Linked DNA regions of Bradyrhizobium diazoefficiens. The protein of the gene in region 2 interacts with the protein of the main gene of each other region in a pairwise test. Links are inferred from orthologs where the notes say so. Each region holds a gene or a part of one and is shown on either strand. Other genes may lie near its edges.

What was found. Proteins that work in one complex are often made in the same cells at the same time.
Region 1: the proteins of pepT (region 2) and tpiA interact in binary tests that used the Escherichia coli proteins (3 or more experiments, as listed by UniProt). The link is inferred for Bradyrhizobium diazoefficiens from one-to-one orthologs.

Annotation. Positions count from the first base shown.
Region 1 is NZ_CP067100.1:3,928,511-3,933,453, forward strand. The notes cover bases 2,028-4,943. They hold tpiA (triose-phosphate isomerase), read left to right. Parts: upstream 2,028-3,065; coding sequence 3,066-3,821; downstream 3,822-4,943. Other genes in these bases: JJB99_RS18605 (SurA N-terminal domain-containing protein), read right to left, coding at 2,028-2,839; secG (preprotein translocase subunit SecG), read left to right, coding at 3,957-4,343; JJB99_RS18620 (CTP synthase), read left to right, coding at 4,510-4,943. Outside these bases: trpD (anthranilate phosphoribosyltransferase), read right to left, coding at 1-926; more of JJB99_RS18605, read right to left, coding at 941-2,027. UniProt on the Escherichia coli protein: Involved in the gluconeogenesis. Catalyzes stereospecifically the conversion of dihydroxyacetone phosphate (DHAP) to D-glyceraldehyde-3-phosphate (G3P).
Region 2 is NZ_CP067100.1:3,815,882-3,823,851, reverse strand. The notes cover bases 2,205-5,123. They hold pepT (peptidase T), read left to right. Parts: upstream 2,205-2,998; coding sequence 2,999-4,249; downstream 4,250-5,123. Other genes in these bases: JJB99_RS18100 (hypothetical protein), read right to left, coding at 4,291-5,123; JJB99_RS18110 (HU family DNA-binding protein), read left to right, coding at 2,579-2,893. In the rest of the region: JJB99_RS18125 (hypothetical protein), read left to right, coding at 289-492; JJB99_RS18120 (ArnT family glycosyltransferase), read left to right, coding at 768-2,198; more of JJB99_RS18100, read right to left, coding at 5,124-5,184; JJB99_RS18095 (hypothetical protein), read left to right, coding at 5,845-6,276; divalent metal ion exporter subunit IhpA, read left to right, coding at 6,332-7,606; divalent metal ion exporter adaptor subunit IhpB, read left to right, coding at 7,603-7,970. UniProt on the Escherichia coli protein: Cleaves the N-terminal amino acid of tripeptides.

The DNA.
Region 1 (4,943 bases), 110 kb from region 2 along the record:
TTGAGATCCCTGGCGCGGCCGGCCACGACCAGCGCCGCGGCGGCATTGATCAGGGCGACGTCGCGATAGGGACTCGGCTTGCCGTCGAGCACGCCCTGCAGCGCGATCGCATTGGCGTCCGCATCGCCGCCTTTCAGCGCACCTCCCTCGCAGCGCGACAGGCCGGCGTCCTCCGGCGTCACCTCGAAATTCCTGATCTCGCCATTGTGGAGCGCCGAGACGAAGGTCGGGCCGGTGAGGGTGATCTCGTCGAGGCCGTCGGAGCCGTGCACGACCCAGGCGGATTCGGAGCCGAGGTTCTTGAGCACCTGGGCCAGCGGCTGCACCCATTGCCGGGAGAATACGCCGACCATCTGCCGCTTCACGCCGGCCGGGTTGGAGAGCGGACCAAGCAGGTTGAAGATTGTGCGTGTCGCAAGCTCGACCCGGGTCGGGCCGACGTTCTTCATCGCCGGATGATGCGCTGGGGCGAACATGAAGCCGATGCCGCATTCGCGCACGCAGCGGCCGACTTGATCCGGCCTGAGGTCGATCTTGACGCCGAGCGAGGCCAGCACGTCGGCGGCGCCTGAGCGCGACGACAGCGCGCGGTTGCCGTGCTTGGCGACGGGCAGGCCCGTGCCCGAGACGATGAAGGCGGCGCAGGTCGAGACGTTGACCGAGCCGGAGCCGTCGCCGCCGGTGCCGACGATATCGACGGCGTCCGCCGGCGCATCGACCGTGAGCATCTTGGAGCGCATCGCCGTAACGGCGCCGGTGATCTCGTCCACGGTCTCGCCGCGGACCCTGAGCGCCATCAGCAGGCCGCCCATCTGCGAGGGGGTGGCCTCGCCGGACATCATGGCGTCGAAGGCGGACGCTGCTTCCTCACGCGACAGGCTGGCGCCGGTCGCCACTTTTCCTATGATCGATTTCAGGTCGTCCATCGCGTGCTTTCAACTCACTGGTTCGCGCCGGTCACCTGCGCGAAGGCGGCCTGATTGATGCTGGTCCCGATGTCGGTTTGAAGCTTGCTGACATAGGCGGCGACCTGCTCGTCGGTGAGCGCGCGGTCGAGGCTGTCCTTCAGCTTCTTGACGGGCTCGGAGGCGGCATCGACCGTGGGGTCGACGACGTCGGTGACGCGGAACACGATCACCTCGGCGCCGCCGGTCACCGGCGTCTGTCCGACGCCGTCCTTGACGGTGCGGAAGGCGGCCGCCACGACGGCCGCGGGCACGCCGGCGGGCGTATCGTCGCGCTTGAAGCCGGTCGCGATCTCGAACTTGGCGCCGATCGCGGCGGCCTCGTCGGCCAGCTTGCCGCCAGCTTCGAGCTTCTGCACGATCTCGGTCGCCTTGGCCTTCAGCTTGGTCGCGATCTGGTCCTGGCGCCAGCGCGCCTCGACCTGGTCGCGGACCTCGTCGAGATTGCGGTCGCGCGAGGGCGTGATGGCGAGCACGTCGTACCAGACATAACCGCCCTTGAACGAGATCGGGTCGTTGTCCACGCCGACATCGGTGTTGAAGGCCTGCGACACCACGTCGAGGCCCTGCGGGATGTCGGCGACCGGCTGGCCGTTCGGGGCGCGGCCGGAGCGGTCGACCGCATCGATGGTCACCGCGGTGAGGCCGAGCTTTTGCGCTGCGTCGACTACGCTGGCGCCGCCGCCGCGTTCGTCTTCCATCTTGTCGCGCAGATCGGCGACCTTGACGCGGGCGCGCTCGGTGGCGATCTGGCGTTTGATGTCGGGTGCGACCTTTGCGTAGTCCGCCTCAACGCCCGGCACGATCTTGTCGACCTTGACGATGGAGGTGCCGAGACGGCCCTGGATCGGCTGGCTGATCTCGCCTGCGGGAAGCGCGAAGGCGGCATCGCCAACCGCCGGGTCAAGCGAGGACTTGGTCACGAGCCCAAGGTCGACATCGGAGGCGGTCAGCCCGCGCTCCTTGCCGAGGTCCTCGAACGACGTCCCGCCGACGAGGCGCTCGCGCGCGGCCTGCGCCTCGGCCACGGTGGGGAACACGATCTGGTGGATCTGGCGCTTCTCCGGCGTGCCGAACAGGTCCTTACGCTGATCGAACAGCTTTTTGGCGTCTTCGTCGGACACCTCGCTCCACTTGCCGATCTCCTCCGGCGAGATCACGACGAAGGCAATCTTGCGGTATTCGGGCGCGCGGAACTGGACCTTGTGATCCTCGAAATAGGCGGCGAGCGCCTCGGGCGAGGGCGCATCGATCTGGCCCGCCTGCGCGGCGTCGAGCCTGACGAATTCGATGCCGCGCTGCTCGTTCTGGAACCGCGTCGCCACGTCGATCATGGCCTTCGCAGGCTCGAGCCCGGCGCCGATCGTGCCGGTGATCTGCCGGCGCAGCGACACCTTGCGTTGCTCGGAGACGTAGCGCTGTTCGGTGTAGCCGAAATTCCGGATCAGCCCCTGAAAGCGGCTCGGATCGAAGGTGCCGTTGACGCCCTTGAAGTTGGGGTCGTTCATGATGACCTGGCGGATCTGCTCGTCGGACTGGCCGAGCCCGAGGCGGCGCGCCTCTTCGTCGAGCGCGGCTTCAGCGATGGTCTGCTGAAGCACCTGGCGGTCGAGGCCGAAGGCGCGGGCCTGGTCGGGCGTCAGCGGCCGGCCGAACTGGCGGCCGATCTGCTGCAGGCGGTCGGTGTAGATCTGGCGGAACTCGTTCAGCGAAATCTCGGTGTGGCCGACCTTGGCCAGCGTGGACTGCCCGAAGCCGCGGAAGATGTCGGCGATGCCCCAAATGCCGAAACTGATGATCAGCACGCCCATCACGATCGCCATAATGGTCTTGCCGACCCAGTTTGATGAGGCCTTGCGCATTCCTCGAAGCATTTGGTCCAACTTGTTTTGGTCAGGAGGGGAACGGAGCGCGTCTTAATGCAGATTCCGCAAAAGCGCGTCACCAAATTGATCAATCATCATAAAGTGGCGGCTTTCCCCCCGCAACCTCGGCTCACGCGGCCCGCCCGAAGCCGCTGCGCTTAAAGCTCTCAGGTCTCTGGAACTGCCGCGGGAGCTCTGCTAGCGCATACGCAAACCTCATTTGCTGGAAGTTGACATGACTGACGCCATCCGACCGCTGATCGCCGGCAACTGGAAAATGAACGGCCTGAAAGGTTCGGCTGCCGAATTCGACGCCATGCTCAACGGCGCGGCAGACGTCGCCGCCAAGGCCGATCTGCTGGTCTGCCCGCCGGCGACCCTGATTGCGGCCTTTGCCGACAAGGCGCGCGGCAAGACGGTCGCGGTCGGGGCCCAGGACTGCCACCCGAAGGCCTCCGGTGCCCATACCGGCGATATTGCCGCCGAAATGCTGGCGGATGCGGGGGCGAGCGCCATCATCGTCGGCCATTCCGAGCGCCGCGCCGACCACGGCGAGGGCGATGCGTTGATCAGGCAGAAGGCGGAAGCCGCCTGGCGCGCCGGCGTCATCGCGATCGTCTGCATCGGCGAGACGCAAGGCCAGCGCGATGCCGGCCAGACCCTGGATATCCTGCGCGGGCAGCTCAACGGATCGCTGCCGGACGGCTCCACCGCTGCCAACCTGGTGGTGGCCTACGAGCCGGTCTGGGCGATCGGCACCGGCCTGACCCCTACGGCGCAGGATGTCGAGCAAATTCATGGCTTTATCAGGGAACTCCTGACCTCCCGTTTCAAGGCGGAGGGCGCCAGGATGCGCATCCTCTATGGCGGCTCGGTCAAGCCCTCGAACGCGGCCGAGCTGATGGCAGTGAAGAACGTCAACGGCGCGCTGGTCGGCGGCGCCAGCCTGAAGGCGGCCGATTTCCTTGCGATTGCCAAGGGCTGTCCCTAGCTATCCCAAGTCGGTATGCGACCGATCGGGGTGGCAATGCCTCGCCCGATCGTGTAACACCGCGCAACTTCAGGAAAACCCGCGAAGCGCGATCGGCCGCCGTCAGGCGCCGCCCGCTTGTGACGGAAGGATACTATGCAGACCGTTGTCATCGTCATCCACCTCATGATCGTCGCCATCATGATCGGCGCCGTCCTGCTCCAGAAGTCGGAAGGCGGCGGGCTCGGCATGGGGGGAGGCGCGGGCTTCATGTCGAGCCGCGGCACCGCGAACCTGCTGTCCCGCACGACCGCGGTCCTGGCCGCGGGCTTCTTCCTGACCAGCCTGTTCCTGTCCTGGTACGCCGGCTACAACCGTGCGCCCTCGTCGATCATCGGCCAGCCGACATCGCAGGGCCAGCCGGCCGGCGGAGCGCCGATCTCGGCGCCGACCTCGGGCGGCATCCTCGACACGCTGAAGAAGGCCGACGAGCAGCAGCAGAACCAGGCGCCATCAGGCCCGCAGGTGCCGCGCTCGCAATAAAGCAGGGGGGCCATGCAGGGCGGTGGCTACCGTCCTGCATCAATAATCCCCATCAAGGCCCTGTCACCACTCTCAGTTTCGGATCACCCACAGGCCCGCAGAATCTTTGGGGCGGAATACGAATCGCTTTGGCGAATCGAATTCGAGGGATTAGAGGTTAAGTCCCATGGCGCGGTACATATTCATCACCGGCGGCGTGGTTTCTTCGCTCGGCAAGGGTCTGGCTTCGGCGGCACTGGGTGCCCTGTTGCAAGCCCGGGGCTACAAGGTCCGCCTCCGCAAGCTCGACCCCTATCTCAACCTCGATCCCGGAACCATGTCGCCGTATCAGCACGGCGAAGTGTTCGTGACCGATGACGGCGCGGAGACCGATCTCGATCTCGGTCACTACGAACGCTTCACCGGGCGGCCTGCGACCAAGGCCGACAACATCACGACGGGGCGCATCTACCAGGACATCATCTCCAAGGAGCGCCGCGGCGATTATCTCGGCGCGACCATCCAGGTGGTTCCGCACGTCACCAACGCCATCAAGGAGTTCGTGCTCGACGGCAATGACGAATACGATTTCGTGCTGGTCGAGATCGGCGGCACCGTCGG
Region 2 (7,970 bases):
ATTGAAAGCCTCTTAGAAAAACTCTTAGAAGCACTCCAACATGTCCGGAGACTGCTGCGAGATCAGCGCGATCTCTTCGAGCTGCCGAGCATCTCGGCGGCGATGGCCGTGAGCTGATCGACCTGCCGCACCGGGCGGCGGTCTGAGATCAAGTCCGGCCGCAAGCCCGGCGAAACCAAGCGGGCGTATTAATGAAACCATTTTGCGGAACCGGCGAAACCATCCGGAAACAGATCGCCCTTAGAAAAAGAGCCTATAGACGGCGGCAAAGCCCGTCGGGAGGCTCAGATGAACCACTCAATTCACTCTGCTGATCGTGCGACCCATCTGAAGATCGTGGTGGTGGCGCTGATTGCCGGCATCGCGGTGGCCGGTTTCGGAATCGCAGCCCGCACCAACGCCGATTACAGCCAGACCGCGCAGTCCACGCACGTGATCAAGGCCGGAAAGCCGGTGGTCGTGACGAGCGCGGGCACCTCCGAGATGCGCTGATAGCCCGAAAAAGGTCCGGTTTGACACCAAACGGCTGCCACTGGCGGCCGTTTTGCTTTATGGAGATGGACCCGCCGGCCGCGCCGGCGGGTCCAACGAGGGCAGTAGGCGCGCCGGCGCACCGATCTCGTTTGGGCAATAATCGATTGAAATCACGTTGCAATTTTTAACTCCTGTTTTGCGCCAGAGCTGGAGCCGTCATGAGGCCTGGAGCAGGGCCGCCTCGCTCGATCGTTGCGAGGGCGGTGGATGTGTCGTTTCGGCCTGGAGAGTGGATGCTCGCCCGGTTTTGCGAGCTGGATCGCGCGCGCTGGCCGATCGCCTGGGTCCTGGCCATCTTCATGGTCCAGGCGATCCCGGCCACGCTCATTCGCGCTTCGAACCTCGAGGAAGGCCGCATCCTGGCGATGGCGCGCGGCGCGCTCGAGGATGGTCACTGGCTCCAGCCTTTCATCTACGGCGAGCGCTTCATCGAAAGACCGGTCCTGGCGTCGTGGATGGCTGCGCTGCTCGGCGATCTGACCGGCGGGGTCAGTCTTTGGTCGCTGCGCATACCGCATCTCGCATTTTTCCTTGTTGGTAGCGTGCTGATCTACGAATTGCTGAGGCGGAATGCGGTCAGCAAGAGCGGCTCGGTGTTTGGCGCATTCTGCTGGGTGTGCATGCCGATGGTGGCGGCGAAGTTCATCAACGCCGAAGCAGACATCGTGGTCTCGACGCTGCTGTTCGCCGCACTGTTTCTGTGGTGGCAGGCCACGATCGCCAGGCGTGTCGGCTGGCCGACCTGGCTTGGCGTCGGCCTGTTGCTGGCCCTGGCCGGACTGACCAAGGGACCGCAGCCTGTTGCGTATTTCACGCTCGGAATCGGCGCCTATCTCCTGCTCAAGGCGCGAGAGCAGATCGCCGGATTTGTTGGCGCAAACACGCTGGCCGCATTGATCATCGGCGCCTGGTACGGGCTCGTGCTTCAGCCCGGCGACATCGACGTCTGGCAGGCGCATTCCAGATTGTCGGACCAGATGTCGCCCGCAGAACGAATCCGGGATCATCTCGACTTCATCAAGAGCCTGATCGCCGAATCCCTGCCGGGCAGCATCCTGATCGGTCCGGCGATGGCAGCCATGCTTGGGACATGGAAGGACAGCCGGCACGACTTGCTGCTGGTCTGCGTCATCTACACCCTGGCCTGCACGCTCGTCCTCGTTCTTTGGCCCGGCGGCGTCGCCGCGCGCTATGCCATGCCGGCCACGATGACGCTGGCGGTCATCTGTGGCCTGATGTTCGACCGGTGGCGCTACGACCACCCGCGGGTGATCGTGTCGACACTCGTCGTCACCTGCCTCATTTTCACCGGCCTGCTGCTGCGCGGATGGGTGGTGATGCCGTTGTGGCCGCATCTCTTTAGGGAGAGCCAGATCGCGGGAACCGCGATCAGCGACGCGCTCAGGACCCGCCCCGGCCCGCTCTACGTGATGGCGACGACGGCCGAGTACAACATGCTCGTCTACGTGAAGGGTCCCATTCATGCGGTCACGGTCGAAGATATTGCGCGAGTTCAAAATCGCGTGGTGGCGGTGATGCAGCCGGACGAGGTGAGCCGGCTCGCCGAGCGCAACCCGCAACTGACGATATCCGAGGTGGCCAGGATCGTGTCGCTGAAGCGGCCGTATAGGATACTCGATATCCGGCCCAAGGCGCCGGATTAAACGCGCGGCGATGCCCGCATTGTCGAGCGCGGTGAAGATTCAGCAATAAGGGTTTGAAGATGCTGCCAAAAATGGCGCGAGAGACGGGGCTCGAACCCGCGACCTCCGGCGTGACAGGCCGGCGCTCTAACCAACTGAGCTACTCCCGCGTGACACGCAAATGTCTGCGGAACGAGGGGGGACTTAAAGGCGGGACTAGGTGAAGTCAAGGACGTTGGCATCCATGGCCGGAATAGTCCCGTCTCGCGCCGGCTGAGCGCACGCCGGCGGCTTCCGCGTCCCCTGACGTAGTCAGTCCGGCCCCGAATCGTCTACGCCTTCCGCAACTTGCGTGGGTTTCGGGCCCTCCCAGAGACCGGCAGGAAGCGAGGAGGCCAGACATGGCTAAGAAGGATTCGGCAAAGAAGGCTGCCGCGCCCGCCACCATCACGCTCAAGCATCTTGCCGCCGATATCGCGGAGAGCCAGGACCTCTCGAAAAAGCACGCAGAGGCCGTCCTCACCGACTTGGTCGAGCTGATCACCAAGCACCTGAAGAAGGGCGACCGCGTCCGCATCGTCGGCCTTGGCATCCTCCAGGTCCGCAAGCGCGCGGCCCGCACCGGCCGCAATCCCGCCACCGGCGAGGCGATCCACATCAAGGCCAGCAAGAAGGTCGCGTTCCGCCCGGTCAAGGAACTGAAAGAGGCGATCTAGCTGCTTACGTCCCGTTAAGCCTGATCCCGCCTCGTCCGGCCGCAACGCGGCTCGCTTTTCTGATATACCGCCTGCTTCCCCCAAAGACCCGGCGGTTGACCAGACATGTCCTCCCTCACCTTCACCCATACCGTGACCGAGCGCTTCCTGCGCTACGTCACCATCGACACCCAGTCCGATCCGGAATCCCCCAGCTCGCCCTCGACCGAGAAGCAGAAAGATCTCGGCCGCGTGCTCGCCGCCGAGCTGAAGACCATGGGCATCACCGACGCCCATCTGGACGATTACGGTTATGTTTATGCCACGATCCCGGGCAACACCGACAAGAAGGTGCCGGTGATCTGCTTCTGCTCGCACATGGACACCTCGCCCGACGTCACCGGCAAGGACGTCAAACCGCAAATGGTGAAGAACTATCGCGGCGGCGACATCACGCTGCCGGGCGACACCAGCCAGGTGATCCGCTTCGCCGAACACCCCGCGCTGAAAAACCAGATCGGCAACGACATCATCACCACCGACGGCACCACGCTGCTGGGCGCCGACAACAAGGCCGGCGTCGCCGAAATCATGGATGCCGCGCATTTCTTCATCAACAATCCCGACGTCAAGCACGGCACCATCAAGATCCTGTTCACGCCGGACGAGGAGATCGGCCGCGGCGTCGACAATGTCGACCTGAAGAAGTTGGGCGCCGATTTCGGCTACACCATGGACGGCGAGAGCGCCGGCTGCGTCGAGGACGAGACCTTCTCGGCTGATGGCGCCACCATCGTCATCAACGGCGTCAGCGCCCATCCCGGCTATGCCAAGGGCAAGATGGAGCACGCGATCAAGGTCGCGGCCGCCATCGTCGAGCGTCTGCCGAAGGAGGGCTGCTCGCCGGAGACGACCTCAGGCAAGCAGGGTTTTCTGCATCCGATCAGCATCGAAGGCGCGCTGGAGCAGGCGACGCTCGCCTTCATCGTGCGCGACTTCACCGAGGAAGGCTTGAGGGAGAAAGAGGCCCTGCTCGAGACCATCGTCAAGGACGTGATGAAGGACTATCCGCGCTCGACCTACACGTTCGAGGTGCGCGAGCAGTACCGCAACATGAAGCAGGTGATCGACCGTCACCCGCACATCCTCGAATACGCCATCGAGGCGATCCGACGCGCCGGCCTGCGTCCGATGCGCACCGCGATCCGCGGCGGCACCGACGGCTCGCGCCTGTCCTTCATGGGCCTGCCCTGCCCCAACATCTTTGCCGGCGAGCACGCCTTCCATTCGCGGCTCGAGTGGGTCAGCCGGCAGGACATGGAGAAGGCGGTGCAGACCATCGTGCATCTGGCGATGATCTGGGAGGAGCGGGCTTAAGGCGGGAATGGCCGGGCTTGCTCCCGGCCATCGCTTGCAAGCTACGGCACCGGCATCGCGCGGGGGTTGCGATGGAAGCGGTTCGAGCTTGCCATCCAGTTCGGCAACGGCTCGCCATCGCGGTGCCGTCCGCCGGCCACGGCGGCAGCCCAGGCGACCGCGGCGCCGATCAGGGCGGCCGCCGCCACCGAGAAGGCCACGATGATCGAGCTGCGCCGCGCGCGGTTGATGGCCGTCTGCGACTGCGCAATCGCCGCATCGACACGCCGTTCGGAATCCGGGGCCGCCAATCCCGTGACCGCGGCGACCTGCTGCACCAGATAACTCCGGTCGTCGGTGCTGACGCCGCTGTGGCTCGACGACGTCATGAGGATGCGCCCGGCCTCGGCGCGGGCATCCCGCATGTCGGTGTTGGGAGGCCGGCGCGGGGCGCGGAACAGCTTGTCAAGCTCGTAGCTGAGCAGCGGCTCGGCGGAGGTCGCGTTGCCGGCCCCGCTGCGCATCGGCGAACGGTCGATCGCCGCTGCGCCGAGGATCGCCAGCAGCATGGCGCCGATCAGCACGGCCAAAGCCCAGGACATCAGTCCATGAACCCCGTCCCGCCGCTCGGCGTCGTCCTCGATCGTTGCCAGTGCGGGCGCCGGCCGCGCCGTCCGGCCGGCAATGTAACCGCCGAAGCCGAAGCTGATGATCGCCTGGATGATCAGATACAGCCCCGACAGCAATGCCAGCGCCGCCGATGCATCGCGCCAGCTCGGCGAAGCCGAGCTGACACCGAGGCCGATGGCAACGCCAAAGCTGACCAGGATGAACGACATCGCCCCTGCGGCCAAAGCGCCGGCGACGACGGAGCTCCACTGGATGCTCCTCCGCTCGTCGGCCATCGCCGCGCCGCCCTCCATCACGTCTTCCTGCACGAGAGTTTCAATTGTCATCGCGGCTCTCTCAGCGCAGGCCGAAGAACGACAGGATCGCCATGATCACGACGATCAGGCCGATGAGATAAATCAGTCCGTCCATGGTCCATCCTCCTCAAGATTCCCAGTCCCTAATCAGGAGGTCCGAGGAACGTTCCTAATTCGGCGCGCCCCGCGGAACGAACCCGCGAGATGCGGATTGTCTGTCCAAGTCCCAAGGACGAAGATTGTGAGCGCAAAAGACCCCAGCCGGTCAGCCCCGGAGCTGGGGCCTTTCCGCACGTGCAACCGCCTGACCCGCCCGTCGCCTGTCCTATGTTAACGACGCCGCCATCTGGATCATCAAAGATGCGATCGGGGCGGAACCTCCAGATCGGGAGCACCGCAGGTGGATCGCAGAACGGCGTGCCTGCATCAGGCGAATGTTTTCCGGGAGAAGGCCCTCGCCGATCCCGAGCACCACCATCAATGGATCGACAAGCCATCAAATGGCTGGAGCGGGCGATGGAAGCGAGCTGTCATGCTGTCATCACGGTCGAGGCCGCTGACATCAGCCATGTTCCGGATCCGGCCCGCGCAGTCGCGATCGAGACGCTTGTCTCACACCGACGAGTCATCGCCCGTCAGTGAGAAGCGCTCGTCTTGCGCTGCTGCGACAGTTGTTCCCAGAACGTAACAATGTTCCGGGTCGACACTGTTCCCGCCTCCATGCTAGGCCGGACGCAGACCCGCAATCAGAGTGACGTCGTGCTCGCGAACCGCCGGCCTTCAGGATCTTGCCGCCCGCGCAACTGGCGCGGGCTGCTGGCTGTGCTGATCGCGGTCGTCTACCTGCTCGCGGGCGCGCTGCACGGCGTGCACGGCATCGACGTGACCACGCCCGCCAGCGGCTCGGAGATCGCTGCGTTGCTTGACGGCTCCACAGATCGCGGCGACGACAAGGCGATCGGCGGACATCATTGCCATGGCTGCTTCTCGGTGACGGTGGCGCAGCCGGCGCCATCGGCCGTGTCGATCGCGCGTGTGTCTGCATCGCGCCCACAATGTGCACCCCGGCTCGCCGGAATTATCCCCGATACCGACTCTCCGCCTCCCAAGCCGATTGCCTGAACGGATTGGTCGGGCGCCCCGCGCCCATTAGGTTCATCCTTCATAGGTCGGTTTCATGTTTCGCAAGGGAATGGCCGCGCGCTTGGCGTGCGCGGCAGCGTGTCTTGTTGCTGGATTGGCGCTCGGACCGTCTCATGCCGAGACTTTGACGATGCGGAGCGCGCTCTCGCGCGCGCTGGCGGCGAGCCCGCGGCTCACGGCCGCGGAGCGCGATGTCGGCATCGCCACCGGCCAGCGCATCCAGGCCGGCGCGCTGCTCAATCCGGAATTGTCCTATGAACAGGACGATTCATTCGGCTCCGGCAAATATCGCGGGACGCGATCGGCCGAGACCACGCTCCAGATCAGCCAGGCCTTCGAGCTGTTCGGCAAGCGCGAGGCGCGGGTCGCAGCCGGTGCGGCCGGCGTCGAGGTCGCCGCGATCCAGCGCAAGGCCGTCAGGCTGGAGGTGCTGTCGGAGACGGCGATCGCCTTTCTCAGCGTGCTCGGCGCGCAGCGGCGCATCCAGATCCTCGACGAGCAGATCGTCGCGATCGACCGGCTGACGCCGCTGCTGCACCGCCGTGTCGAAGCCGGCGCCTCCTCGCCGGCCGAGACCGGCCGCGCCGAGGTCGCCTCCGCTCTGGTGAAGGCCGACCGCGAACGCCTGAAGGCGACGCTGGCGAGCGCCCGGCGCGAGCTCGCGGTGCTGATGGGCGACCCCGCCGCGAAATTCGGCGACGTCTCCGGCCGGCTCGACACCATGGGCAAGCCGCCGACGTTCCAGTCGGTCGTTGCCGCCATCGACGCCAATCCGCAGCTGGTGCGCTGGACCGCGATCTACGCTCAGCGCAATGCCGAGCTGCTGATGGCGCGCTTGAGGCCTTATCCCGACGTGCGGATCGCCGCCGGCTGGCGCCATTTCAACGAGACCAATGACGATGCGGTGCGCCTCACCGTCTCGGTGCCGATCCCCGTGTTCGACCAGAACCAGGGCAACATCCTCTCGGCGCAGGAAAGCCTCGCCAAGACCCGCGCCGAGCGTGAGGCCAACCGCAATACCCTGATTGTGGTCGCGGGCCGCGCCTATGACTCGCTCCAGGGCTCGCTGCGCGAGCTCGCGGTGCTGCGCGAGACCGCGATCCCCAAGGCGAGCGAAGCGGCCGAGGCGATTTCGCAAGGTTACGGCCAGGGCCGCTTCACGCTGCTCGAAGTGCTCGACGCCCAGGCCAGCGTGGCGCAGGCGCGCCTGCGCGAGCAGGAGGCATTGCAAAACTTTCATGTCGGTGTTGCCACCATCGAGGGCCTCGTCGGCAATCCCTTCACGCTCGCGCGGGAGGGCGCACGATGAAGACAGCTCCCACCATCCTCATGGCCGTGATTGCCGCCGCGCTCGGCGCTTACGGCTATTCCATACTCGCGCCGGCCAAGGTCGTGCCCGTCGAGCATGCCGCGGAGAAGAAGCCGGAGAAGCCGAACGATCATGTCGAGCAGGACGAGCACGGCGCCGACCGCATCCGCATCTCCGACGTCAAGCTCGCCGCCGCGGGCGTGACGCTGGCGGAGGCCGCGAACGCCACGCTGACCGACACGCTCTCGTTCAACGGCATTTTGCGCGCCAATCAGGAAGCCGTCGTGCAGGTCACGCCTCGCTTTCCGGGAATCGTCAAATCGATCCAGAAGCGCATTGGCGACAAGGTCGCCAAAGACGATCT